Regions from separate parts of the Ruegeria sp. SAZD013 genome, predicted to be linked through region 4. Evidence: riboswitches for the same ligand, from Rfam matches in the RefSeq annotation. Region 4 holds a riboswitch; each other region holds the start of a gene.
What was found. A riboswitch is a leader RNA that binds a small molecule or an ion and turns the genes downstream of it on or off. The one in region 4 is predicted to bind cobalamin.

Region 1 (4,330 bases), on a different contig from region 4:
TTGGTGATCGTCAAACTCGGCGACTTGCTCCGGGCTGCCTTTTGCGGCGGTTTCGAAATCGTCAGCTTGTCGTGAAGAATCGGACATGGAACTTCCCCCAAAGCGTCAGGTTTATGACGACTTTAGCAAGGTTTCAGGCGTGTGGGTGGTTTTGATAAGTGGAAGGCCGCGCAGCGGCCTTCCAAACATTCAGCTTAACCCCAGCAGAGGTCCATGCCTTCCTGAACCGAGATGGACTCGACGCCGTCGGCGGCCTTATCCGTCACAAGCGCCACACCGGTGTCAAAAAAGTCCTTACCGGGTGTGTTCTCGGGCTTCACGCCTTCGTCCGCCCATTTCTTGACGGCCTCAACGCCCAGCGATGCCATCAGCAGCGGGTATTGCTGTGATGTTGCACCGATGACGCCGTCCGCCACGTTCTGCACGCCAGGGCAGCCGCCATCGACGGAAACGATCAACACGTCATTTTCGCGCCCGATAGCCTTAAGCGCTTCATAAGCGCCCGCTGCCGCCGGTTCGTTGATGGTGTGCACCACGTTGATCGTCGGGTCTTTGGCCAGCAGGTTCTCCATGGCGCGACGACCGCCTTCTTCGTTGCCAGCGGTGACATCGCTGCCAACAAGACGCGGGTCGTTTTCATCGCCAATCACGTTCGGATCGGCCAGATCAACACCGAACCCCTGCAGGAACCCTTGATTGCGAAGCACATCCACAGTGGGCTGGCTGACCGCAAGGTCCAACGTGGCGATTTTGGCGTCATTTGCCGCATCTCCCAGCGTGGCTTTTGCCCATTGTCCGATCAGAAGCCCCGCAAGGAAATTGTCCGTGGCAAAGGTCGCGTCGGCCGAGTCGATAGGCTCAAGTGGGGTGTCCAGCGCAATCACCAGCAGCCCGGCATCGCGGGCCTGCTGCACCGCCGGAACGATGGACGACGTATCCGACGCGGTCAGCAGGATACCCTTTGCGCCATCCAGAATGCAGGTTTCAATGGCCTGAACCTGAGTTTCGTGGTCTCCGTCGACTTTGCCGGCAAAGGCTTTCAGCGTCATGCCAAGCTCTTCGGCTTTAGCTGTGGCACCCTCTCTCATTTTAACAAAGAAAGGGTTGGTATCCGTCTTGGTGATCAGGCAAACGGTTTCACCTTCGGCCATTGCACTGCTTGCCATGGCCGTAACCGCCAGCGCCGTGGCGCCTGCAAGTTTCGCAAGTTTCATCGGTAGTCCTCCCAGTTTTCCCAATGCCCTTCCGGGCATACGTTTGATCGGGCGAAAACCGGCCCGATCTCACATAAAAACCATCACAAGATTCGAATTTCGAGTCAATAAATAAATCACTCTTATTTATTATTGACAGAAAGGAAGGGTTTTTACATTGTCGTCATGAAGGGGATGGCCGTGTCTGCAATGAACTCTCTGGGCAATACTACTGGCGTACGCGAGCCAGACATGCGCGGCACCAACCAAAGTGGAATGCGGGCCCGAAATGAACGGCTTGTCCTGTCACTGGTCCGGCGCCATCAGGCCCTCGCAAAATCTGAAATCGCGCGCATGACCGGCCTGTCGGCGCAGACGGTCTCGGTCATCATGCGCCAGTTGGAGAACGATGGGTTGCTGTTGCGGGGCGAACCGATCCGGGGAAAAGTCGGGCAGCCATCGGTTCCCATGCGCCTGAACCCGGACGGCGCGTATTTCTTTGGGCTCAAAGTCGGGCGGCGTAGTACCGAACTGGTGCTGACGGATTTTCTTGGCAACGTCAGGCACCGCGAACGGCGGACCTATGATTTTCCAACGCCCGAGGCGACATTGAGCTTTTCCACAGAAAGCCTCGACAAAGTGATGGCGTCAATGTCGCCCGAGGCGCGCAGCAGAATCGCGGGCCTTGGGATTGCCATGCCGTTCTACCTTTGGGACTGGGCACAAACATTGCAGGTTCCTCAGGAAAAAATGGATCCGTGGCGTGACGCGGACCTGAAAGGCGCGCTAGCCGCAAGCTATGACGTGCCGGTATTTTTGCAGAACGACGCAACCGCGGCCTGCGGTGCCGAGCTGGTGTTTGGCCCTGCAGAAGGCCCACGAGATTTCCTGTATTTCTATGTCGGCTTCTTCATCGGGGGCGGGGTGGTTCTGAACGGCTCCATCTTTTCAGGGCGGGGAAATGCCGGTGCGCTTGGTCCATTGCCTGTGCCGGACGACGCAGGCGGAGTGAAACCATTGATAGATGTCGCCAGTCTTTATGTGCTGGAGCGCGCAGTTGGTGGGAATGCCGAAACAGCCGGCTCAATCTGGGAAACGACACGGCATTGGGACGTACCGGAAACCCTCCTTGAGAATTGGCTGAACCAGGCGGCGCACGGAATCGCCCATGCCATCGTCTCTTCTTGCAGCCTGATCGATTTCGAATGTGTCAAGATTGATGGCTGGATGCCTGCTGATATCAAGGCGCGGCTGGTGGAAAGGGTTGAGCTCAAACTATCCCATATGAACCTGACCGGGCTTGAACGGCCCTTGGTGCTGGCAGGGGCGGCGGGCCCGGATGCCCGGTCATTGGGGGCGGCCAGTTTGCCATTGTCGGAAAGATACCTGCTCGAAGGGTAGGTTCATCCCCGAAAAACCCCGACCTGTATCCAAAGCGGATCAACCGGAAAAAGGGCATTGCCCGCTGAACTTTTTGACAGCCAGCGCAATTGATCGTTGACGGATGCTGAAGAAGTCTGGCAAGCCGCTCGGCATGTCCGGTTCCGGGGCGTGCTCTGGAATCAATAGGGAATGCGGTGCGGGCTTTGGCCCAATTCCGCAACTGCACCCGCAACTGTAAGCGGCGAGCAGGGCTGAAGTGCCACTGGAGTTAATCCGGGAAGGCCAGCCCAACGCTTTGACCCGCAAGTCAGGATACCTGCCGGACATGTGCCTTTGACAAGGGCACTCCTAATCGGCGACGGGATGTGCGTCGGAGCAGGATGCTTGAAAAAGCAGCTCGGCTTGGACGTCCCCGCAGTCAAAACGCATCTCGTACCGGGGTTGGTACGAAGGGACAAGGACGACTATTGATGACCAAGCTGCTTTCTGCAGCCGCTGTGGCGATGGCGCTTCCAGCGATGGCAAATGCGCATTTCCTGCTGGAATACACCTCTGACACCATGATCGACGCACCGGGGAATGTTCCGGTCAAGCTGATCTTCTGGCATCCGTTCTCGAACGGGCATGTCATGGATCTGGACAAGCCGCAGGAATTCTACGTGATCCACAACGGTCAGAAAACCGACCTGCTGGATACCCTGGAACCCGTACGTTTCACCGGCGGCGAAAACGAAGGCGCGGCATTCAAGGGTTATGTACCCGTCAAACGGTCGGGCGACTATGTGCTGGTGACAGTTCCCCAGCCCTATTATGAGGGATCTGAGGATGTCTATATCCAGCAGATCGCCAAGGCATTCCTGAACCGCAACGAACTGCCGACCGACTGGATGAACCCGGTGGGCTTGCCGGTTGAGATCATCCCGCTCAACAAACCGACCAACATCATCGCGGGGTCGACCTTTACGGGTCGGGTAATGGCCGAAGGCCAACCGGTTGCGGGTGCCGAGATCGAGATCGAGTACATGGCCGCAGAACCGGACATGGAAAGCACGGCTGCTTCGGCCCCGACCGTCTCGCCGTTGCCGGGTGGTGCATTGGTCGCAACTTCGGATGATAACGGGTATTTCACGTTCGGCGTTCCGAAAGCCGGATATTGGGGTTTTGCAGCGCTCGGCGCCGGTCCCGTGACCGAACACAACGGCAAAGAACTCAGCCAGGACGCGGTCATCTGGATCCGCGCCTGGGATTTGGAGTAACCGTAGATGCACATCGTTGACGGAGCCTTGTCCAACCCTGTCGTGATCGGCGGAGCCGTCGCTGCTGCGGGTGGGATTGCCATGGGCCTCAGGTCGCTGGATCTTGATCGCATCCCCACTGCGGGGGTGCTGTCTGCCAGCTTTTTCGTGGCATCGCTGATCCATGTGCCGATTGGCCCTTCGTCAGTGCATCTGATCCTCAACGGTATGGCCGGGCTTTTGTTGGGCTGGGCCGCATTCCCGGCCCTGTTCGTCGGGCTTTTGCTGCAGGCCGTCTTCTTTGGCTTTGGCGGGTTGACGGTATTGGGGATCAACACCCTGAACATCGCGTTGCCCGCGGTTTTGGCCGGGCTGATCTTTGGCCGCCTGATCGCCCATGGCTCACCTCTGCAAGGTGCGATATGGGGCGGGGTCGGCGGTGCCTTTGCCATCGCCGCCACAACCGGCATGGTTGCGTTTTCACTGGCCCTGTCCGGGGATGCATTCCTGCCAGCGGCC
Region 2 (4,330 bases), on a different contig from region 4:
GGTCCTCGCCGACGCCGAAAACCGCGTGCGTCACATTCTGGACCGGCGCAGCCTGCTGCAACGCAGGGCTGCCGGTACAGGTGCCGCAACACAACTGATAGCAGCCAATGTCGATGTGTTGTTCATCGTCAGCTCGTGCAACGCCGATTTCAACCTGCCCCGGCTGGAACGTTATCTGGCGCTGGCACATCAGGCCGGATGTTATCCTGTCGTTGTCCTGACGAAAGCTGACCAGTCGGATGACCCCGGCAGTTTCTCGGGACAAGTGCAATCTCTGGACCCTTTTTTGTCGGTAATGGCGATCAATGCGCTGGACCCGGCAGATATCGAAAAGGTTCTGGCATGGTGCCCCAAAGGCCAGACCGGCGCGCTGGTCGGGTCGTCGGGCGTGGGTAAAACGACGCTCAGCAACGCCATGACGGATCAAAACCTCGCCACCTCTGGAATTCGCGAAGACGACGCACGGGGCAGGCACACGACAACGGTGCGCGCGTTGCACCGGATGGGTAACGGTGGCTGGCTGATTGACACGCCGGGAATGCGCGCATTGCGTTTGTTGGACGCTCAGGACGGGATCGACAACGTGTTCTCGGACATCACAGAGCTTGGCCAAAGCTGCCGCTTTTCGGATTGTCAGCACGAGACCGAGCCCGGCTGTGCCGTGCAGAACGCAATAGGCAAGGGCGTTCTTGATCCGGCGCGGCTGGACCGTTGGCGCAAGCTGCGGCGCGAAGATCAGCGAAACTCGGAAACCGTTGCGCAATCGCGGGCGCGGGACAAGGCGTTCGGCAAGATGGTCCGCGGTGTCATGCAGGACAAGAAGCTTCGCAAACGGCCATAGCTGCAAGGTGTTATGGAAAACCTGCGTCGCGTCTGATCAGGCGATCAGGCGCGGCCAGACCGCTGCATTGCGCCGGGCAAATGCGCCTATGTGACCAATCTCCGGCAGCCCAAATTCGGCAGGCTTCAGAAGGTGGCGTCTGGCCCCGGGGCCATACAGATCGGCAAGGCGCCAAACCGCCTCGGGCGGAACCATCTGGTCGTCTTCGAACGTGAACAGATCCACAGCTGTTCCAGAACTGCCCCAATGCGCATCAGGCAAATTCTGCCCGATCTCGGGAACGTAGCTAAGAGGAGCTGTGCACCATTTGCGCCATTGCCAGTATACCGAGGCTGGCAGGTCCGAGCCAAACCCGATTGCTTTGCCAGGCAGATAGCCAAGCGCCCGCACCATCAGCGGTGCATGGCCATACCAGAACAGCCCCGCCAACCCCCGATAGGGCCATGGGTGATCTTTCAAAGTCACCAGCCCCGAACACACACAGATCATACGGTCGATCTGGTTGATATCCGGCTGCACCGGCCCCAGCATCGCACCGACCGAATGGCCAATGGTCCAGTGCTGCGCCTTAGGAAATCGCCTGCGCAATTCGGCCCGTGCCGCTGGCATGTCGATCAATGCCCAATCCGCCATTGTTGCAGTTGCGTCTTTCAGGCGACCGACCAAAGAAAGCCCGTAGTCCCGATAGTCATAGGTCAGGCAAGCTATCCCCCGCTCGGTAGCCAGCCATCGCGCGAAGTGTTGATAATAGTCACGCGGCACGCCTGTGGCACTGTTCAGCACGACAACGGTTTCCGGCTCACCCACTGGCCGATGCAACCGCGCCGACAAGGTCACGGACCCTGACGGAAAGCGGAAATCTTCGATCAACACCGTCTGTTCCGTATCCAACATGATTCCCGGCTTTCGCTGAAACAATCGGTTTGCCTGCCTTCGATGCTGACGACACTAGGCCGGAACGTAAACCGCATCCAGCATGACCAAACGTCCGGCCTAAAGATCGGCTTGACTCGGAACGCGATCAGACGCTAGCGGTTGTGTGATGGTTTCCGGCCCCCACAAGAGGTCGGGATGAAAAGGGAACACGGTGCGGTTTGTCTGGTCACGCAGGCATCAACCAAGTCCGCGACTGCCCCCGCAACTGTAAGCGTTAAGCAATGCCGAAATACCACTGGCCTATGGGCTGGGAAGGTCGGCAGAGCAATGACCCGCAAGTCAGGAGACCTGCCATCGGAACTGAAACCGAAACTCGGGCGGGGTGTCCGGGCAGGTCCTGACGGCGAAATGCTGTCCCACCTGCCCCAATATTCCAGCCCACCACGCGCGGAGGGCGCAGGATGATCTGGAAGACAAAGTCACACGAATACAGCGCAACAGTGTGCCAGCGGACGGGCAAAACCTGCCCGGCTTTGGCGCGACTGGCCCGCTCGATTTCCGAAGCCATGGCGCAGGCGGTTTCGGCCACCAGCGAGGATTTCGAATTTGAAGGCAGCAGCGCGCTATCACATTGCGCGGAAGGGTGCATGGCAACGATCCGAGCGCGATCCGACAGCGTTCGCGTTTTCTGCGGGGCGCACCCTGATACGGCAATTCGGGACCTTGATGCCTATGCCGATTTGATCTTCGGACCTACATTCAGCACGCTGCCCTCGGGCATTGTCGCGAACCCGCCTTGCGCCATGATCGAGGTTTCAACGATCCGGCCTCGGAAAACCGGCTACGCACCCCAGCAGCTGTCAGCTTGATCCCACTTCCACCTGTGCCGGGGTGATCCGGGACGCCCAGGCCAGCTGCGCATCGGTTTCGACAGCGCAGGGGCGCACGGCCCGCAGGCGGTCCAGTGCGTCGCTGGCGCGTTCACCGCATTCAACCATCAGTCGCAGAACAATCATCCCGGATCTGCCGCACCCCCCACGGCAATGCACAAGAACCCGGCCACCGCCCGACAGCGCATGTCGGGCCGTGGCGCTGACCTCTGGCCAGGCCTTCTGAACCGCCTGCGTCGGTGCTCCAAAATCTTCGATCGGCAGGTGAACCCACCGGCTGGCACGGCTTTGGATGTCGCTGCCAAAGTGCTGCGCGCCATCCTGAAGCATTTCAACATCCGTCGTCATTGAAATCACAAGGCCCGGTTTCCACGCCGCAATCATATCCAGATCGCCGACGTAATCCCCGCCACGCCCGGGCATTGAAGTAAGGGCAAGCGTTCCGCCTCCGACCTGCAGAGCAAAAATGACCAGCTGCGACATGAAGTGCGTCCTCCCCCAAGGTACTCTTTAAGAAATGAGCCATTAAATCCGCTGGACCAGTTTAGTTGGAAACCAGCCCGTTTCTGAAACAAAAAATCATCACGCCCCACAGTGGACGCGGACTGCCGCCGCCACTACGCTGTGCCGAAGCACCGAATCCGAGCGAGTAGACATGACAGACACGCCCAGCCCCGCCTATCAGGTTCTCGCCCGCAAATACCGCCCGGAAACCTTTGCCGACCTGGTGGGTCAGGATGCCATGGTGCGCACCCTGAAAAACGCTTTTGAAGCCGACCGGATTGCGCAGGCCTTTGTCATGACCGGCATTCGCGGAACGGGTAAAACCACCACGGCACGGATCATCGCCAAGGGCATGAACTGTATCGGACCGGATGGAACCGGAGGGCCGACAACAGAGCCTTGCGGTCAGTGCGAGCATTGCATCGCGATCATGGAAGGCCGCCATGTCGATGTGATGGAAATGGATGCCGCCAGCCGTACCGGCGTCAACGATATCCGCGAGATCATCGACAGTGTCCGCTATCGCGCGGCCAGCGCGCGCTACAAGATCTACATCGTCGACGAGGTTCACATGCTCTCGACCAGCGCATTCAACGCGCTGCTCAAGACGCTCGAGGAACCGCCCGCACATGTGAAATTCATCTTCGCGACCACCGAGATTCGCAAAGTGCCGGTCACGGTTCTGTCGCGGTGTCAGCGCTTTGACCTGCGCCGGATCGAGCCCGAAGACATGATCGGCCTGCTGCGCAAGATCGCCGGGGCCGAGAGCGCGCAGATCGCCGACGATGCGCTGGCGCTGATCACCCGCGCTGCAGAAGGGTCGGCCCGGGACGCGACCTCACTGCTGGATCAGGCGATTTCACACGGGGCTGGCGAGACGACCGCCGATCAGGTCCGTGCGATGCTGGGTCTGGCGGATCGTGGTCGTGTTCTGGACCTGATGGACATGATCCTGCGCGGTGACGCGGCAGGGGCGCTCACTGAACTGAGCGGACAATATGCGGAAGGCGCGGACCCTCTGGCCGTGCTGCGCGATCTGGCCGAAATCACGCATTGGGTGTCCGTCGTAAAGATCACACCTGACGCGGCCCAGGACCCGACGGTTTCCCCCGACGAACGCACACGGGGCCAGCACATGGCCGAGGCCTTGCCGATGCGGGTTCTGACCCGGATGTGGCAAATGCTGCTGCAGGCGCTGGAGGAAGTCTCTGCCGCGCCC
Region 3 (4,330 bases), on a different contig from region 4:
TTGAGCTGAGTATCAATTTTTTCACCGCAAGCTGAGGATATCGGCAAGTACTTCGACAAATCAGGGGGCGAAAATGGCGGGAGCGAGAAGGCTGACAAGGGCAGAACTCCTAGAAATTGTGTGGAGTCGACCTTTGAAAGATATGCCCGAAGTCGTTGGAGTGTCTTCAACTTCAGTCAGGAATGCTTGCAGGAAGTTCGATATCCCCATTCCCGACAGAGGGCACTGGAACAAAGTCAAAGCCGGAAAGTCCGTCAAACGTGTTTCACTGCCCGAACGCGCCCCAGGAATGTCTGACGAAGTGATAATTGGCGGATCAGGCTATGATCGGTACTACGGTTCCAAAGTCGACCTGGAGGCACCGCTTCCTATACCACCGTCCTTCAACACCCCAATTGAAGACGTCCGGGCTAGGATAGCTAAGAAAATTGGGCGAGTCGCAGTACCGCGCGGCAAACACGCATGGCACCATGTTTTGCAACGTCTGTTTTCCGTAGACGATAAAAGACGGGCAAAAATTGCCGAAAGCAAGTGGGCTTACTCCTGGGACAAACCGCTTTTCGACAATCCCTTCGAGCAACGCAGGCTAAGGATCTTGAATGCACTTTTCCTGGGCGTCGCAAAATGCGGCGGTAAACCGAGCATTCAGGGAAAAGAGGCCATCGAAATCTCGATTTCCATTCATCAGCAGCATGTACCGTTTAAGCTTCTCGCGACGGCGGATTTGAGGCTGAGCAACTACCATCGGAACCCCGACGACCACAGGCCAGCTAAAGATCCACTAACTCTGATCGTTCCAAACCACTTTCGTGGGCAAGATGTCCGGTTATCTTGGGCGGATGAGCCGGACGCCAAACTTGAAACGCGTCTTACCGAGATTGCAATCGAGCTGGTAGTATTGGCCGAGACCTTTCACCGGGAGCATGCCGAGCGCCAGCATGAGTGGTTGATTGAACGTAAACAAGACCATGAGCGAAGAAAGAAAGAAGCCGAAGCGGCAAGGCTTGAAGCGCTCCGTGTCAGGGACGAAAAATTCGAGAAAGCGAAACGCAGCATGCTGCTTAGCCATGCCCGCGACCTCGAAGATGCGAGGATATTGCGCCAGTTGGTCCAGGACGTACTGAAGTTAAGGGCCACGAAACTAATGATCACACAACTGCTTGGGCGGAATTCGTAAGCGAAGAGGCCGATCGGATTGATCCAATTTCGAACGCTAGGTACCTTGAAATCATGGAGCTAAAGCCTGAGGATTTCACTGAAGACAGCGGCTGAATATGCCCTCTGGGAATCGGGACGATCCCCGGATCATTCTTCTTCCTACTCCCGTCCTCCACCAGTTGAAATTGAGGTGAAATCTGATCTGTGTTCCCTGATGTATCTCTGGGGTTCACTGATGCTTCGTCTGATTTCCCTGTTGTCCCATCCAGGGAATTCACCCACAAGGCACTGACCTGCTTACATATTTTGAATCCTCAGACATAAAATAGCGCCAAAACGGTGCGTATTCCCTGTAAATTTCCCTGTTTTCAGGGAAATCGGAGTGAGACTAGCTAGCTGGAAACTGTCCGCACAGCCATGATTTTCCTATATATCACACACCGACGTCCTCGGGGCGGATTGTAGCGCCTTCTCAGCGGCTTGTCTGACGTCAGCACCATGTTGAGACGCGCAGGTTCATGCCCTTGGGAGAAAATGGGAAAGACCCCCGAGTTTTTTCTTGCCGCAGAGTAAGTGTTAAGGTACCCGCGTTTTACCGGTCCCGATGTGGCTAAGAGGGAATCCGAGGTGCCTTTTGGTGCCAACCGGAACTGCCCCCGCAACTGTAGGCGGCGAGCGCTGTCCATTCCGTCACTGGGCCATTTCGGTCTGGGAAGACAGGACAGACAAAGACCCGTCAGTCAGGAGACCTGCCGGTATGAAACCGAAACACACCGGGCGGGGTTGTCCGGGGAGGTTGCCGAAGAAACGCGCCGGGCGGGCTATGTACCACTCTGCGCTCACAGCAGGCAGAAAAGCGTCTGTTGCTTCGGTAAATGCCCATTCACCCGTTCTCTGGTCATTGACACATGGAGATCGATTGTCATGTTTCTACGCACTGGCCTGATTGGCCTTTCCTTGCTGGCTACCAGCGCTGCCGCCGAAGGAAACTTTCCCTTAACCATCGAAAACTGCGGTCACTCGGTCACGTTTGACGCGCCAGTGACGTCGTCAGTCACGGTCGGCCAAGCCGCGACCGAGGTGCTTTATGCGCTGGGTCTGAGTGAGCAGGTTCTTGGAACTTCGGTCTGGTTCAACGAGGTGCTGCCTGAATATGCCGAGGTGAATGCCAAGGTAGAGCGTCTGGCAGACAATGATCCCAGCTTTGAAAGCGTTGTTGCCAAGCGGCCGGGACTGGTCGCAGCGCAATATGAATGGCATGTCGGACCCGAGGGCATCGTCGCCACGCGTGAGCAATTTCACGAACTGGGTATTCCAACTTACGTGATGCCTGCGGATTGCGTCGGCAAAGACAATACGGTCGGCGGCGATGGCACCCGCCTGCAAGCGTTCTCGACCGATACGCTGTATCAGGGTATCGAAGAACTGGCGGCAGCCTTTGATGTGTCCGAACGCGGCACGGACCTGGTTGCCGAGTACAAGGCCCGTGAAGCCGCAGCCGTCGCCAAGGCGCAAGCCGTGAAGCTGGACGATGTGTCCGCCGTATTCTGGTTTTCCTCTCCTGAAATGGAAAGCGATCCGTTTGTGGCCGGGCAGAAGGGCGCACCGGGATACATGATGAGCACATTGGGCATCCGCAACGTCGTCGAGACGGATGAAGAATGGCCAACAGTGGGCTGGGAAACCATTGCCAAGGCCAATCCGACGGTGATCGTGATTGCCAAGATGGACCGCCGTCGCTTTGCTGCGGACGACTACCTGAAAAAGCTGGAGTTCCTGCGCGCTGATCCGGTGACCAGCCAGATGGATGCGGTCAAGAATGACCGGATTGTCGTTATGGATGCGCAGGCCATGGACGCCACCATCCGCGCAATCCCGGCACTGGAGGATCTGGCCGAGAAGCTGGATACCATCGGAAACAACTTGTGAACGAGGTCGCCGCAATCTTTCGGCAGGGTTTCAAGGCCGCGTGCCTAACTGTGCCACTATTGATTGCGGCGGTCCTTGCGGGCGCGATGATCGGGGAAACCTCGTTGTCGCCCGATTTGGTTCTCTCCGTTCTGGTCAACAAGCTGGCCGGAGCGGACCTGCCCGTCGACCCAATTGATCAGGGTATTATCTGGAGCTACCGGATTCCTCGCGCTCTGGTCGCTGCGTCCTGCGGTGCCGGTCTGGCTGTCGCAGGGGTCGTGTTGCAGGCATTGCTGCGAAACCCGTTGGCTGACCCTTATATTTTGGGCATTTCTGCCGGGGCCTCGACGGGTGCCGTGGCTGTTACCATCGCTGGTTTGGGCGGGGGAGCTTTGTCGCTGTCTTTTGGCGCGTTCAATGGCGCGCTTTTGGCTTTCGGTTTTGTCGCGTTGCTGGCCCGAGCCTCCGGCGCAGGCGGCGGGCGGGCTGCGACGGCGCAAATCGTTTTGGCGGGAATTGCCGGGTCTCAGTTGTTCAATGCGCTAACGGCCTTCATCATCGCCAAATCCGCCAATGCCGATCAGGCGCGCGGGATCATGTTCTGGCTGATGGGAAACCTCAGCGGCGTGCGCTGGCCGGATGTATATCTGGCCATTCCGGTGGCCCTTGCCGGCTGGCTTATTTGCCGCTTTCACGCCAGAGCTTTGGACGCATTTATTTTCGGCACTGATTCAGCGGCCTCGCTGGGCATACCGGTGCGGCGGGTGCAGGCAACCTTGATCTTCGCCACCGCGCTGACAACAGCGGTCATGGTTTCGATCGTCGGGTCCATCGGCTTTGTCGGGCTGGTCATCCCTCATGCTGCCCGGTTCCTTGTAGGACCGGGGCATCGCAGGCTTATCCCAACGGCCGCCTTGATCGGAGCGGTCTTCCTGATCGGCGCCGATATCGTGTCGCGCATCATCATCCCGGGTCAGGTTCTGCCGATTGGGGTGGTTACCGCCCTGATCGGTGCGCCTGCCTTTGCCGTAATTCTGGTGCGCGGCCAGAGGAACGCCCAATGAAGATCGAGGCGCAAAACCTGACATTTTCGGTTCGCGGCAAGACTTTGCTGTCAGACGTATCGTTTGTCGTGGAGCCCGGCGAAACACTGGCTTTGGTCGGACCCAACGGTTCGGGCAAATCAACTCTGATGCGCCTGTTGGCGGGTTTGGCACGTCCGGTTTCGGGAAAAGTCGTCATAGCGGGCCATCCCGTTTCG
Region 4 (4,330 bases):
GCCATCTGCCAGTCTTTGCCGGGATATGTGGACAGTACCAACGCGGGGATCTGGTCTGCCTTGGGTTTATCACTCAGAGCAAGCCAGCCCGATACCCGGTCGATGATCGCCTCGATCCGGTCCGGCTCGGCCCGATGCGCAAAACGCGAGTATTCCAGATGTGGATCGCGCTTGCCCGGCTCTTTGAAGGAGGCAATGCCTGCTGATATTCGCCCGTCCACTTCGGGTAATACCACATGCATGGCGAGGTCGGCGGGTGACAGGCCGCGTTCGGCCTCGGCCCAAGCCTTGCGTCGCGAGGTGGCGAGGGCGACCTGAAACACCGGCACGTCCGCCGCGTCCAGAGGCGACATGCCAGACGCGCCCTTGCCCGAGAATGAAGTGGCGTTGATGATGGCCGATGGTCTCAGGGCAACGACCTGTTCCCTGAGCCAGTCGGCAGCGGCCGGGGCCTTGAGCGACGGGGCGAACAAACCAACCGCCTGGAACCCGCGGGCGCGCAGGCTGCGGATCAGGGCCTCGACCGGGGCTGTGTCTGCTGATGTCAGATAAGCGCGGTAGAAGGTTACGAGAATCCGTTTCGCACCGTTCTCGAACGCGGAATCCACCGGGATGACACCCTGTTCCGGGCACCACGCACCGCATTCGGGCAGGGTTTTCGCGCCCATCACCGGGCCGGCATAAAGCCCTGCTGCTAACGCCATCTGGGCCAATGCGGCCTGCGCGGCGACTTCTCCGCCGGTATCACACAGATGTGCCAGCCGCCGCAGGGTCGAGAGGGGCAGGGTCGAATACTCATCCAACCGAGTGTCTTCGCGCCCATCCGCCGGTAAAACGGCCAGCGCGATGCCTTTGGCCTGTGCCAGTGCCAGAACCTGTTGCAACCCGTAAGACCAATAGGGCACGCCACCGATCAGACGGATCAGGATGCCCTTTGCGCCTTCAAGTGTCTGTTCAACATAGGTGTCGACGGACAGTGGGTGTTTCAATGCTGCAAGATTGGCCAGTCGCAAGGTTGGCATCCGCCCCTCAGGTCCGCCGCCGCGATGCCAGCCCGCCGCGAAAGCGCCCAGGTCACTGTCGGAAAAGGACAGCACAACCAGATCGGCCGGGCTTTGGCCCAGATCGGTTGGGGTCTCGGTTTCCTCGAGCCCGTGGCTTTCGCGAAAGACGACGTGCATGACTTACTCGGCAACCTCGGTCACACCCACTAGGATATCACGGATCTCAGCCTCTTTGATGTCGTCATGTTCGGCAATGACGACCAGGCGCGAGCGGCGCTCTTCACCGGGCTCCCACGGGCGGTCGTATTGGTGACGAACCCGTGCGCCGACAGCCTGAACCAGCAGGCGCATCGGTTTGCCTGTGACGGCGGCATAGCCTTTGACGCGCAGGATATTCAGCTCAGTTGCCAGACGTTCAATCCTGGCAACCAGTTCCGCCGGGTCGGTCTGTTCCGGCAACTCGACGATGATGCTTTCGAAATCGTCATGCTCATGATCGTGATGGCCATCGTGATGTGACGGGCGCGCGTCCATGTCATCTTCGGCGGCAGCCTCAAGGCCAAGCACGACGCGTACGTCGACGACACCCTCGGCAACCTCGACGACAGGAAGCGGGCGCGGCGCCTCAGCGGCGATGATCTGTTTAGCTTTCGCGACACCTTCGGGACCTGCCAGATCGGGCTTGGTCAGCAGGATGATATCCGCGCACGAGATCTGATCCTCGAACACCTCGGACAAGGGTGTTTCGTGGTCGATCGAGTCATCAGCCAGCCGTTGGGCATCCACCGCTTCAACGTTCGGAGCAAAGCGACCGGCGGCCACGGCCTCGGCATCGGCCAGCGCAATAACGCCATCAACGGTAATTTTCGAACGGATATCAGGCCAATCAAACGCTTTCAGCAGCGGTTTGGGCAGTGCAAGGCCGGATGTTTCGATCAAAATGTGATCCGGGCGCGGTTCCAGCGCCATCAGCGCCTCGATGGTCGGGATGAAATCGTCGGCCACGGTGCAGCAGATGCAGCCGTTTGCCAGTTCCATGATGTTTTCCGCAGGGCATTCCGGAATCACGCAGGACTTCAGGATGTCGCCATCAACACCCACATCGCCAAACTCGTTAACAACAATCGCAAGGCGCTTGCCCTGCGGGTTCTGCATCAGATGGCGCACCAGCGTGGTTTTGCCCGAGCCCAGAAAGCCGGTGATCACAGTGACGGGGAGTTTTTCAAGGTTCGACATGATCTCAGGCTCCAATCGGGGGAATGCGCGAGGCGCAGTTTTTGCGGAAATGTTCAGGACGGTCGCGCCATTTCACCAGACCATCGCCTGTGGCCAGATACTTAGTCGCGCCATCGATGATGACATCGACGTGATCGATTTCGTTCAGATTCTCGTAAACAAAGGTCCAGCGATCCGGCCCGCCCCGAAGCACGATGGAACAGCCCTGATCGCAGTTCGAAAGGCATTCGACCGGTTTCAGAATGATGCCATCCGGCAGGACAGCCTGTTCCAGGGCCTTGTGCAACAATGTGCCGGGTCGCTCAGCGTCATCCTCGACGGGCAGACCCCGGCGGCAAGTCGTGCAGACCAGTAGCTCTACCGGTGCGTTCTCGCTCATGTCTCTCATCCCCCCAAATCCTCTTCGCGGGGGACGGGGTTTCATGCGGGCACCACGTCTGCACATGGACCCGACACCGGAACACCCCGCCCGGTTTCAACTTCGGGTGTTGGCAGGTCTCCCGGCTTGCGGATGCCAGAGCGGTCGCTCTGTCGGATGTCCCGCCTTCCCGGCACAGGCCAGTGGCATTGGGCATCCTCTCCGGTCACGGTCGCGGGGGCGGCTGCGTTTGGCGGATGAACCGTTGACGCATTCCCTTTTCATCGGCTGTCGCCGACACCAACGACAGGGACATGCGGCACCGCTGACCCGCTTGTCAAGCGGTTCGCGCGCAACAAATAAGCCAAGGAGAAAAAAGCGACCTGTAGGCGTCGTTCGGCGGCATGAAGAATGTGTTCGGTATGTGGTCGCATGACGGGAAAACGACGAACTTGGAGATGCGTCATATGAAAGTGGGATTTATCGGTCTGGGTAACGTAGGCGGCAAGCTTTCGGGATCCCTTTTGCGCAACGGCATTGATCTGACTGTGCATGACCTGAACGCGGATCTGGTGGCCGAGTTTGTCGCCAAAGGTGCAAAGGCGGCTGAGGGGCCCGCCCAGTTGATGCGCGATTGCGATGCGGTGATCACCTGTCTGCCGTCTCCGGCAGCATCGGATGCAGTGATGCAGGAGATGTTGCCCGAAGTGGGCCCCGGCAAGATCTGGATGGAGATGTCGACCACGGACGAGGCCGAAGTCAAACGCCTGGGAGCCGAAGTCATATCGCGCGGCGGTGCGGCCGTCGATTGCCCGGTTTCTGGCGGGTGCCACCGTGCCGCGACGGGCAATATCTCGATCTTTGCGGGCTGTGACCGGGAAACGTTTGAACGAATTCTGCCGTTCCTGACGACAATGGGTCGTCGGGTTTTGCACACCGGCGAACTGGGCTCGGCCTCGGTGCTGAAAGTGATGACCAATTATCTTGCCACCGCCAACCTGATCACCTGCGCCGAAGCACTGGTTACGGCAAAGGCTGCGGGGATGGATCTGAACACGACCTATGAGGCGATCAAAATCTCGTCCGGCACGTCCTTCGTGCACGAAACCGAAAGTCAGGTCATCTTGAACGGGTCGCGCGATATTTCCTTCACCATGGATCTGGTGAAGAAGGATATCGGTCTGTTTCAGGAGGTCGCCGACCGCGCCGGGGTGCCGCTGGAAATAAACCCGGTGATGATCAACATCTTTAACGATGGTATCGCACGCTATGGCGAACGCGAGCTTTCACCAAATATTATCAAGCGGCTGGAAGAGGCAACCGGCCTGGATATCACCGCCCCGGGCTTCCCTGCCGAAATGACGGATGATGAGCCGGAGGAGCCGGGATACGAGGTTGTGCCACAAGGGCGCGCCTGAACGTAAAGCACATACCAGACAAAATCGCGCCCCTTGAACGAACAGGGGTAGGCAGGAGTTCCGAAAAACACGCCATATCTGGCCCGCAATTCGACAGAATCGCGGGCCTTGAACGTCTTGAAATACCGAGCGTCACACGCGTGTACTGCGGGGTTAAGTCAGCGATTTGGATGTTGTTGGAGGCGAGTACCGGAATCGAACCGGTGTACACGGATTTGCAATCCAGAAAGAGCGTAAGCAAAAACAACGGCTTATGGGTGCAAAACACCTCCTGACAAAAAGTGAACAAAAAGCGAAAGTTTCAACGCTGTTTG

Region 1: another riboswitch for cobalamin. It lies ahead of AC2FLU_RS19755 (DUF4198 domain-containing protein); the one in region 4 lies ahead of AC2FLU_RS11175 (DUF1636 family protein).
Region 2: another riboswitch for cobalamin. It lies ahead of AC2FLU_RS12730 (hypothetical protein); the one in region 4 lies ahead of AC2FLU_RS11175 (DUF1636 family protein).
Region 3: another riboswitch for cobalamin. It lies ahead of AC2FLU_RS17615 (ABC transporter substrate-binding protein); the one in region 4 lies ahead of AC2FLU_RS11175 (DUF1636 family protein).

Annotation. Positions count from the first base shown of each region.
Region 1 is NZ_JBXWQT010000038.1:269,941-274,270, reverse strand. Features, by position in the region: gene AC2FLU_RS19770 (ABC transporter permease) at 1-87, opposite strand, end outside; gene AC2FLU_RS19765 (sugar ABC transporter substrate-binding protein) at 195-1,214, opposite strand; gene AC2FLU_RS19760 (ROK family transcriptional regulator) at 1,404-2,594, shown strand; cobalamin riboswitch at 2,716-2,914, shown strand; gene AC2FLU_RS19755 (DUF4198 domain-containing protein) at 3,047-3,832, shown strand; gene cbiM (cobalt transporter CbiM) at 3,839-4,330, shown strand, end outside.
Region 2 is NZ_JBXWQT010000022.1:47,160-51,489, forward strand. Features, by position in the region: gene rsgA (ribosome small subunit-dependent GTPase A) at 1-841, shown strand, start outside; gene AC2FLU_RS12725 (alpha/beta hydrolase family protein) at 878-1,735, opposite strand; cobalamin riboswitch at 1,869-2,087, shown strand; gene AC2FLU_RS12730 (hypothetical protein) at 2,179-2,586, shown strand; gene AC2FLU_RS12735 (protein-tyrosine phosphatase family protein) at 2,578-3,090, opposite strand; gene AC2FLU_RS12740 (DNA polymerase III subunit gamma/tau) at 3,263-4,330, shown strand, end outside.
Region 3 is NZ_JBXWQT010000037.1:1,541-5,870, forward strand. Features, by position in the region: gene AC2FLU_RS17610 (hypothetical protein) at 134-1,177, shown strand; cobalamin riboswitch at 1,738-1,929, shown strand; gene AC2FLU_RS17615 (ABC transporter substrate-binding protein) at 2,083-3,087, shown strand; gene AC2FLU_RS17620 (FecCD family ABC transporter permease) at 3,084-4,133, shown strand; partial or broken gene AC2FLU_RS17625 (ABC transporter ATP-binding protein) at 4,130-4,330, shown strand, end outside.
Region 4 is NZ_JBXWQT010000020.1:983,529-987,858, reverse strand. Features, by position in the region: gene cobN (cobaltochelatase subunit CobN) at 1-1,181, opposite strand, end outside; gene cobW (cobalamin biosynthesis protein CobW) at 1,185-2,240, opposite strand; gene AC2FLU_RS11175 (DUF1636 family protein) at 2,245-2,619, opposite strand; cobalamin riboswitch at 2,714-2,918, opposite strand; gene AC2FLU_RS11170 (NAD(P)-dependent oxidoreductase) at 3,021-4,016, shown strand.